Regions from separate parts of the Bacillus sp. N1(2025) genome, predicted to be linked through region 1. Evidence: predicted binding sites of a transcription regulator. Region 1 holds the regulator's gene; the other holds the start of a gene.
The links. The regulator LexA, encoded in region 1, represses DNA repair genes until DNA is damaged. The targets are predictions, from matches to a motif close to CGAACATATGTTCG.
Positions count from the first base shown of each region.

Region 1 (5,254 bases):
CTATTCATTGAAAAAATACCGAACGGTTATGTCGGGGTTGTATACTCACCGAATGGCGGGGTAAAATCCGACACATTGGACCAAGGCTGGCACTTAGTCGGTTTATTTAATAAAGTAACGGAATATCCGGTGCGTATGCAGACAGTGAATAATGAAAATATAAAAGTGGCAACCTCAGACGGTAAAAATATAGAAATGGATATCGCTTACAACTATGTCGTGCAGCCTGATAAAGTAGTCGATCTGTTTAACAAATTCGGCGCGGTAAACGTTGAAACGATTGAAAATACATATTTAAAAACAAGGCTGTGGGATGCGGCGCGAAAATCAATCAGCAAATACTCGGTTATTGACACATACGGGCAAAAATCTGCAGAAGCCGCTGCCGATGTTCAAAAGAGATTTGCTGATGATATGAAGAGTCTTGGATTTTTAATTGATGATCTGACGCTTGGCGTACCGAAGCCGGATAAAGCCACACAGGAAGCTATCGATGCAAGGGTGAAGTCTTCACAGGAACTTGAACGGACACAAACTGAAATTAAAATAGCCGAAGCCGAAGCGAAAAAGAAAAAAATTGAAGCGGAAGGGATCGCTGATTACAACCAAATCATAAAGAAATCAATGTCCGATGAAATGATTAAATATAAATGGATTGAAAAATGGGACGGAAAAACGCCGAAAGCGACAGGCACAGACTCGCTGCTGCAGCTGCCGCTGGACGATCAGAAGCAAAAATAAAAAGAGAAGGAGGCGATTGCCTCCTTTTTATGTTTTTTCCTGAGGGTCTTTTTCCGGCACTAATTCTTCAGACGCCTCGGTTTGATAGCTCCATAGCGTGCTATCCGCCTCTGTTGTGTCCTGATAATCTTCGGGAAGTACATATTGCTGCAAATACCGGTGAAAAAATGCCTCAAAAACAGAAATGCCAAGTGCAGAGATAACCGATGCCGCGGCAGGAGAGACATTAAATCCGCCAATGTTCATAAGGAATATCCATAATATAATGAATGAAATTCCGAAATCAGCTGCAACGGCTGTGAAATTGCTTGTTCTCGGCAGAATCATGCAATCACCCGCAAAATAAGTGATTAAACTTAAGATCACTGTAATAAACAGAACGTTTAAAAAGGTTACTTGGTACATAAGATCCAGAACAATGTACAGTAAAGCAAGTGTGAGCGCCGTTTTAGAAGCGAAAGCAATTACGTGTTTCATTTGAACCACCTTCGTTATTTCGTTTAGTCTTCATTGTAAGCAATCCGCAAATTTTTAAACTGGTATATAGTGGTTATAAAGTATACGTTTTAATAAAATGTGAATAGACATCACAGGATTCACAAGTTAAAATATGTAAAAAGGGGGATGCAAATGAAAAAATACTGGATTTGTATTGCTGTTTTTTTATTATGTTTTAGCGGAATACACTCAGCTAAAGCGGCTACCACTGAATTCGGATCAAAAACAAGCTTCACTTTGGAGGGAAATGCAAAAGAGTTTCATATTGAAAATCCTGGGGCTGTAGCTGCCGACGATTACTTTTTAGGATATAAGTTCACCATCATGAACAACTCTTCGTGCGGTTTAAGCATGAAACTCCAGCGGATGGCGCTGAACGGAAATTTTTATACATTAAGTTCTAAAAACTACAGCGGCAGCTGGTTAAACCTCAGTGCCCAGGATAAAAAATCAATTGATCCGTATCACAAATACAGAATTCTGGTTGAAAGTTCTTCAAACGTCTGTGGCCCCGCCTATATTAAAGGGTTATACGGTGTAGAATATTATCATTTTGATTGAAAATAGATACTCGCTAAAGGCAGCGGGTTTTTTTATATTTAAATATAACCTATTGTACTATGTACTAAATATTCATATATAAATTTTGATCGCCCGCCCAAAAGAAAAGATAGACAAAAACAAATTCATCACGCACAAATATACAAAGTTGAAAAATGGATGAAAAGTTTCTTTAGGGAAACATTATTAGTTGACTTCAAAAGTGTGATGTCGGATAATAAGAATGTAAGTTTTTCCTCCTTAGCAGATTCGTTTCTTAAGCCAGGGCGAATCTGCTTTTTTTATGCAAAAAAACCCCTCTGTAAGGGGTTTTTTACGATAAATGAAGTTTAATAGAATTAATGTACGGCTCTGAATACGCCGATAACTTTCCCCAAAATGCTTACGTTTTGCAGGATAATCGGCTCCATCGTCGGATTTTCCGGCTGCAGCCGCACATAATTGTCTTCTTTATAGAAGCGCTTAACCGTCGCTTCATCATCTTCGGTCATAGCTACGACGATTTCTCCGTTATTGGCCGTGTTCTGCTGTTTGACGATGACGTAATCTTTGTCAAAAATGCCGGCGTCAATCATACTTTCTCCCATGATTTCTAACATAAAGACATGTTCGCCCGGAGGAACCATCCGGTCAGGAAGCGGAAAATACTCGTCGATATTTTCAACAGCCGTAATCGGAATACCCGCCGTCACTTTCCCGATGACCGGAACGTTTACGACCTGGCTTTTCGGAATTTGGACTTCTTCTTCATCCAATACCTCAATCGCTCTCGGTTTAGTAGGGTCCCGTCTGATCAGGCCTTTTGTCTCCAGCCGCGCCAAATGGCCGTGCACGGTTGAACTGGAAGCCAGTCCTACTGCTTCTCCTATCTCTCTTACAGAAGGCGGATATCCTTTCGTTTTTACCTCTTCTTTAATAAAACGCAGGATATCAAGCTGCCTTTTTGATAGCTTCGTCATATTTCGCACCTCAAAACGTCGATTTTAAGTAGATTATAGCATGATTTTCCTGACAGTACAAACATAGGTTCGAAAAAACGATTGACAGAAACATTTGTTCGTATATACTGAAAGGTATAAAAAGCGAACAAACATTCTTATTGGAGGTTGTTTACATGGCGAAAGAATCTATCATATTTGTCGGACTGTTTACTGCGATTTTAAGTGCCGCTATTTTACTTGTCTCATGTGCGGGAAATGATCAGTCCCTCAGCCAATATGTTAAAATAAAGGTTCAGGACGGCGATACACTCTGGTCACTTGCGGATCATGTAGCAGAAAAGAAACACATTAATAAAGAAGATTTCATTGAGTGGGTGACGGAGAATAATCATCTCCAAACTGCTGATATAAAGCCCGGAGACGAACTTATTCTTCCGGTTAAGAAGAAGCATCCGGCCGTATATCAGCTGGCCATTGTCAATTAGAGAGGAAAGAGAGAAATGAAGGCGCTCATTTATGCCCGCGTAAGCACAAACAAAGAACAGCAGCAAACGTCATTAAAAAGACAGGAAGAGGAGCTCAGTGAGATCGCTGCTGCAAACGGCATGGAAGTCGTGAAAGTCATTTCTGAGAAAGCCAGCGGTTACGAAATGGACCGCGACGGAGTATTTGAAATGCTTGATGAAATTAAAAAATCACATATTGACGCGATATTGGTGCAGGACGAAACGAGATTGGGAAGAGGAAACGCCAAGATTGCGCTTTTGCATTGCATTTACAGGGAGAACGTAAAGATATATACGACGGCTCATAAAGGTGAACTGGAGCTTTCCGAAGCTGATACGATGGTACTTGAAATCGTCAGTATTGTTGAGGAATATCAAAGGAAAATTCACAATATGAAAATCCGGCGGGGAATGAAAAGAGCCGTGAAAAACGGCTACAAACCTGAACGGAATCTGAAAAACAGGCATGAAAACAGCGGAAAAGAAAAAAAAGAGGTTCCGGTTTCGGAAATTATCAGGCTGAGAGCCAACAAGCTTACCTTTGCAGAAATCGCAGCGACCTTAAGAGGATTCGGCTATGATGTGTCCAAAGCCACGGTTCACCGGCGGTTTCAGGAATATACCGCAGATACAGAAGGCAGCTGACGCGCATCAGTTGTAAAAAAGACTGCGTTTTAGTAGTATATAATCAACACGCACCAAAGGAGCTTATTATGATTTCTAAAGAAAAAATCGCAAGAATTAACGAATTGGCTCAAAAAGCTAAATCAAACACAATAACGGATGAGGAAAAAGCTGAACAGCAAAAGCTTCGCCAGGAATATTTGAAAGGATTCCGCTCCTCAATGAAAAATACGTTAAAGAGCGTAAAAGTGATTGATCCGGAAGGCAACGATGTCACCCCTGAAAAATTAAAAAGAGAACAACAGAAAAATAATCTTCATTAAACAGAAAGAATACGGCAATACGTATTCTTTTTTCGTATATACTAATATCAGGATGTGCTTTACGACAATTTTCAACAAGTTTATCTCAAATTTAAGCTGAAAGAGTTGAGAAAAAGTCAGCATCGCTTTATGATGAAAAGGTACAACAATAAGGAAGGGGATTATAATGGATACAATTGAAAAGAAATCAGTTGCCACCATTCGTACACTATCTATAGACGCAATTGAAAAAGCGAATTCCGGACATCCGGGCATGCCGATGGGAGCCGCTCCGATGGCATATACGCTGTGGACGAAATTTATGAATGTAAATCCGCAGAATCCGGGCTGGTTTAACCGCGACCGCTTTGTTTTATCAGCAGGCCACGGTTCAATGCTTTTATACAGCATGCTGCATTTAAGCGGATATGACCTCAGCATTGAAGACTTGAAACAGTTCCGTCAATGGGGAAGCAAAACACCGGGACATCCGGAGTTCGGGCACACAGCCGGAGTAGACGCTACGACCGGACCGCTTGGACAGGGTATTGCAATGGCAGTGGGAATGGCAATTGCAGAACGCCATCTGGCTGAGACATATAACCGTGATTCATTCAACGTAGTTGATCATTATACATACAGTATTTGCGGAGACGGCGATTTAATGGAAGGCATTTCTTCCGAAGCAGCTTCTCTTGCAGGCCATCTTGAATTAGGCCGTCTGATCGTATTATACGATTCTAATGACATTTCCTTAGACGGCGATTTAGACCGTTCTTTCTCTGAAAATGTAAAGCAGCGTTTTGAAGCAATGAACTGGGAAGTTCTTTATGTTGAGGACGGAAACAACATCGCTGAATTGACGGCTGCAATTGAAAAAGCGCGCCAGAATGATAAAAAACCGACATTGATCGAAGTGAAAACGACAATCGGTTTCGGTTCTCCAAACCGCGCGGGCACATCCGGCGTTCACGGCGCTCCGTTAGGACAAGAAGAGAGCAAGCTGACAAAAGAAGCGTATGCTTGGACGTTTGAAGAAGATTTTTATGTTCCGGAAGAAGTATACGGGCATTTCAATCAA
Region 1 covers NZ_JBLTJB010000009.1:108,000-113,253, reverse strand. The annotation lists gene ACNFN4_RS17815 (prohibitin family protein) at 1-741, shown strand, start outside; gene ACNFN4_RS17810 (YndM family protein) at 769-1,218, opposite strand; gene ACNFN4_RS17805 (hypothetical protein) at 1,372-1,800, shown strand; gene lexA (transcriptional repressor LexA) at 2,139-2,759, opposite strand; gene yneA (cell division suppressor protein YneA) at 2,915-3,226, shown strand; gene ACNFN4_RS17790 (YneB family resolvase-like protein) at 3,242-3,892, shown strand; gene ACNFN4_RS17785 (DUF896 domain-containing protein) at 3,961-4,194, shown strand; gene tkt (transketolase) at 4,361-5,254, shown strand, end outside.

Region 2 (5,254 bases), on a different contig from region 1:
ACGCATCAAGGGCAGTCTCCGGCGTATGGTCTGTATGCGCCAGTTCGTCCAGCTTTTGATAAAAAGGCAGAAAGGTTTCCTGAATAATATCGTACATGCGGTCAGCCAAGACGGGGAAAAGCGCTTCTAACTGTTCTGCGGGCAGCTTGTCGTCCGTCTTATGCTGTCTGGAAAAAACACGGCCCTGATGAAGTTTGACACGCTCGATTTCGATGCCCATTACAGGGAATGCCTTCGTGCTCTCTTTGAGGCCGTATTCCAAAGCCGGCACAATGAGTGAGGCGAATAACGGGCTGACGGGGCCTTCAATATTGGCCTCCATATTGAGCCAAAAATCTTTCTGATCCCGGGGCGTCATGATAAATTCCCGTTCTTCGTCTGCCGCCTTCTGATCCTGCACGATCGTTGTAATCGGCCTGGCCTGAAGCAGATACAGCTTATTTTCGGCAAATCCGAATTCGAGATCCACGGGATAACCGTACAGTTCTTCCGTCTTTATCGTCAGCATGGCAAGCTCTTTGACGCTCTCGTCATCAAGGCAGAAGCGGTTTCTCATGTCAGCGGTCGTCTCTTTTTCCGTCACGCCTTCGTCTTTAGAAACGATATACATTTCTTTTAAGCCGATTTCTTTTTCAATCTGAAATGTGTCTTTATTGACGATAAATGTGTCGGGCGTCACGCTGCCGGAGACGATTGCTTCTCCGAGACCGTAGCTCGCGCTGATCATCAGTTCTCCGTCATCGTGTGTGACGGGGTTGCGGCTGAAAATGACCCCTGAAACCTCGGAATTGATAAGCCCTTGCACGACAACGCCCATTAACGGTTCTGCGGTGTCATTGTTCATTTTCTCTTTATAACCGCTGACCCGCGCCGAGAAGAAGGAAGCCCAGCATTCTTTCACTTTTCCGAGAAACTCTTCTTCTGTTTTGATATTTAAATAGGTTTCGTACTGACCAGCGAAAGAAGCGCCTTCAAGATCTTCGGACGCGGAGGAGGAACGTACGGCGACAGAGGCGTATGATTCTCTCAATTCATAAAACGACGCGGTCAGTTCCTCCCGAAGCTCTTTTGAAAACGTGCCGTTCATAATGGCGCGCTCCATCTGTTCCTGATCTGCTTGAAGCCCGTTGTCTTCCATAAAACGTGTCAGGGCATTCGTCTGAATGATAAAACCGCCGGGAACGGGCAGCCCGTTTTTCGTCAGTTTAATCAGGTTCATTCCTTTTGCTCCTGCAGAGCGGCTCGATTCTTCCGCTTTTTGAAATCGCACTGAATACATGCGGTATGACCCCCTTTTTTTTCCTCATCCAAGAAAATGATAGTAAACACTATCATTACATTGTAAAGAGGGAGGAAGAAACTGTCAAAGATACAAAGACCTAAACCTTCTCATCCTTTCGGCTGAAGAAAGGTAATTCGATTCATCTGGTTAATGGTTCAATGGATTTATATTCACAATTTTTTTGACAGATGATTGAAGACTGCTGAAAAAGGGTATTGTGATAGCAGGGGAACGATTGTCCGATTCTTCATTTTTTACTATAATCAGATGAGATGAAGAATTCCCGAGGAGGGTTTTTGTGATTACAAAAGCCGTTTTTGCATTATGTTTCCCTTTTATGCTGGTCGTCCTTTTTACGCGCGTCACGTTTAACCACTATGTGGCGATCGCTCTCACAGCCGCACTGCTTTTCGCATCCTATTTAAAGGGTTACACCGAAACGTATTTTATCGTTGGATTGGATGTCGTATCGCTGGTGGCCGGAGGGCTGTACATGGCCAAAAAAGAAGCAGACAAAAAGAAAGACAATGCCTGACATGGTGAATATGAAATAGAATGCCTGCTTTTACGCCATAAAAGCAGGTTTTTTATACAAAAATTGACTTGGTAAAAACAAACCATCGAACTTTAGTTCGTATTTTTAGTGATTTTGCCCGTCATTGTGTTACTATATCAATAGGAAGATTTCGTAAAGAAACGGAGGCTTTTTTGTGAAAGATCGTTTTGAGTTAGTCTCGAAATATCAGCCCCAGGGAGATCAGCCGCAAGCGATTGAGAAGCTTGTCAAAGGCATACAGGAAGGCAGAAAACACCAGACTCTCCTGGGTGCGACAGGGACGGGCAAAACCTTTACCGTGTCCAATCTGATTAAAGAAGTGAATAAACCGACACTGGTCATTGCCCATAACAAAACCCTTGCCGGACAGCTGTACAGCGAGTTTAAGGAGTTTTTCCCGAACAATGCTGTCGAATATTTTGTCAGCTATTACGATTACTATCAGCCGGAGGCGTACGTGCCTCAAACGGATACTTTTATAGAGAAAGACGCAAGCATTAATGATGAAATTGATAAACTGAGACACTCCGCGACGTCCTCTCTGTTTGAACGGAGAGATGTCATTATTATCGCGAGTGTGTCATGCATATACGGTCTCGGTTCGCCTGAAGAATACCGGGAAATGGTTGTGTCGCTCAGGCCGGAAATGGAGATTGAGCGGAACGAGCTGCTGAGAAAGCTTGTGGATATCCAGTATGCCCGCAATGATATCGACTTTCAGCGCGGTACGTTCCGCGTGCGCGGAGACGTTGTGGAAATCTTCCCGGCTTCCCGTGACGAACATTGTATCAGAGTGGAATTTTTCGGAGATGAAATTGAGCGGATCAGAGAGGTCGACGCTTTGACCGGAGAAATTCTCGGCGACCGTGACCATGTCGCGATTTTCCCGGCTTCCCACTTCGTCACCCGTGCGGAAAAGATGGAAAAAGCGATTCTGAATATTGAACAGGAGCTTGAGGAGCGCTTGAAAGTGATGCACGAAAACGGCAAGCTCCTTGAAGCGCAGCGGCTTGAGCAGCGGACGAGATATGATCTTGAAATGATGCGGGAAATGGGTTTTTGCTCAGGGATCGAGAACTATTCAAGACATTTGACACTCCGTCCGCCGGGCTCTACGCCGTATACGCTGCTTGATTATTTTCCGGACGATTTTATGATTGTCGTTGATGAATCACATGTGACGATTCCGCAGGTGCGCGGCATGTTCAACGGTGACCAGGCGAGAAAACAGGTGCTTGTCGATCACGGGTTCCGCCTGCCGTCAGCGCTTGACAACCGTCCGCTCCGATTCGAGGAATTTGAGAAACACATGCACAATATCGTGTACGTGTCGGCGACTCCGGGACCGTATGAAATTGAGCATACGCCGGAAATGATCGAGCAGATCATCAGACCGACGGGACTCCTCGATCCCCTCATTGACGTCCGGCCGATCGAAGGACAGATTGATGATCTGATCGGCGAGATACAGGCGAGGATTGAACGGAATGAACGCGTTCTCGTGACGACTTTAACGAAAAAAATGTCAGAGGATCTGACCGATTATCTCAAGGAAATCGGCATCAAGGTCAATTATCTGCATTCCGAGATTAAGACGCTTGAACGGATTGAAATCATCCGTGACCTCCGCCTCGGAAAACATGATGTGTTAATCGGCATCAACCTGCTGAGGGAAGGGCTTGATATTCCGGAAGTGTCACTTGTCGCCATTCTCGATGCGGATAAAGAAGGCTTCCTCCGTTCTGAACGTTCGCTGATTCAGACGATCGGACGGGCGGCACGAAACGCGGAAGGCCGCGTCATCATGTATGCCGATAAAATCACGAATTCGATGGAAATCGCGATTAATGAAACGAAGCGCCGCCGGGAACAGCAGGAGCGCTTTAACGAAATTCACGGCATTACGCCGCAAACGATCAATAAGGAAATCCGCGATGTGATCCGCGCGACGCAGGCCGCTGAGGATAAAGAAGAATATAAAACAAAAGCCGCGCCTAAACTGGCGAAGATGACGAAGAAAGAACGCCAGAAAGTCGTTGAGCAAATGGAGCACGAAATGAAAGAAGCGGCCAGAGCGCTTGATTTCGAGCGGGCGGCAGAGCTTCGTGATTTACTGTTAGAGCTTAAAGCGGAAGGATGATGAACACATGGCAATTGACCGGATCGAGGTGAAAGGCGCAAGGGCGCACAATTTAAAAAACATTGATGTAACGATTCCGCGGGATCAGCTCGTCGTCGTGACGGGGCTGTCCGGATCGGGAAAATCATCCCTTGCCTTTGACACCATTTACGCGGAAGGACAGAGGCGGTATGTTGAATCGCTTTCTGCCTATGCGCGCCAATTTTTAGGACAGATGGATAAGCCGGACGTTGATGCGATCGAAGGGCTTTCTCCGGCGATCAGCATTGACCAGAAAACAACAAGCCGCAATCCGCGGTCAACCGTCGGAACGGTAACGGAGATTTATGATTATCTCCGGCTGCTGTACGCGAGAGTCGGGAAGCCGCACTGCCCGGAGCACGGCATTGAAATTACGTCGCAAACGATTGAACAGATGGTTGACCGGATTCTTGAATATCCGGAGCGGACGAAGCTTCAAGTGCTTGCGCCGATCATCTCAGGCAGAAAAGGCGCCCATGTCAAAGTGCTTGACCAAATCAGAAAGCAAGGTTACGTAAGGGTGCGGATTGACGGAGAAATGGCCGAGCTTTCCGACGATATTGAACTTGAAAAAAACAAAAAGCATTCCATTGAAGTAGTCATTGACCGGATTGTCGTCAAGGAAGGGGTTGCCGCCCGGCTTTCCGACTCACTGGAAACCGCGCTCCGCTTAGGGGAAGGCCGTGTCATGATAGATATCATCGGTCAGGAGGAGCTGATGTTCAGCGAGCATCACGCCTGTCCGCTGTGCGGTTTTTCTATCGGAGAGCTTGAACCCCGGCTGTTTTCGTTTAACAGCCCGTTCGGCGCCTGCCCGACTTGTGACGGTCTCGGCCTGAAGCTGGAAGTGGACCCTGAGCTCGTCATTCCCAATCCTGAGCTGTCATTAAAAGAACACGCCATCGCGCCGTGGACGCCGATCAGTTCACAATATTATCCGCAGCTGCTTCAGGCGGTCTGCCGCCATTACGGCATTGATATGGAGACTCCGGTCAAAGACCTGCCGAAGCATCAGCTTGATAAAGTGCTGTACGGCAGCGGCGATGAACGGATCTACTTTAAATACGAGAATGATTTCGGACAAGTGCGCGAAAATGAAATTGAATTTGAAGGTGTGCTGCGCAATATCGAGAGACGGTATAAGGAGACAAGCTCCGATTATATCCGTGAACAGATGGAGCAGTACATGTCACAGAAGCCGTGCCCGACGTGCAAAGGCTACCGGCTGAAGAAAGAAGCGCTTGCCGTTTTGGTA
Region 2 covers NZ_JBLTJB010000003.1:11,681-16,934, forward strand. The annotation lists gene ACNFN4_RS07795 (PEP/pyruvate-binding domain-containing protein) at 1-1,279, opposite strand, end outside; gene ACNFN4_RS07800 (CsbA family protein) at 1,581-1,817, shown strand; gene uvrB (excinuclease ABC subunit UvrB) at 1,993-3,978, shown strand; gene uvrA (excinuclease ABC subunit UvrA) at 3,986-5,254, shown strand, end outside.
Region 2: the regulator LexA is predicted to act here: its motif matches at 1,904-1,917, upstream of uvrB (excinuclease ABC subunit UvrB).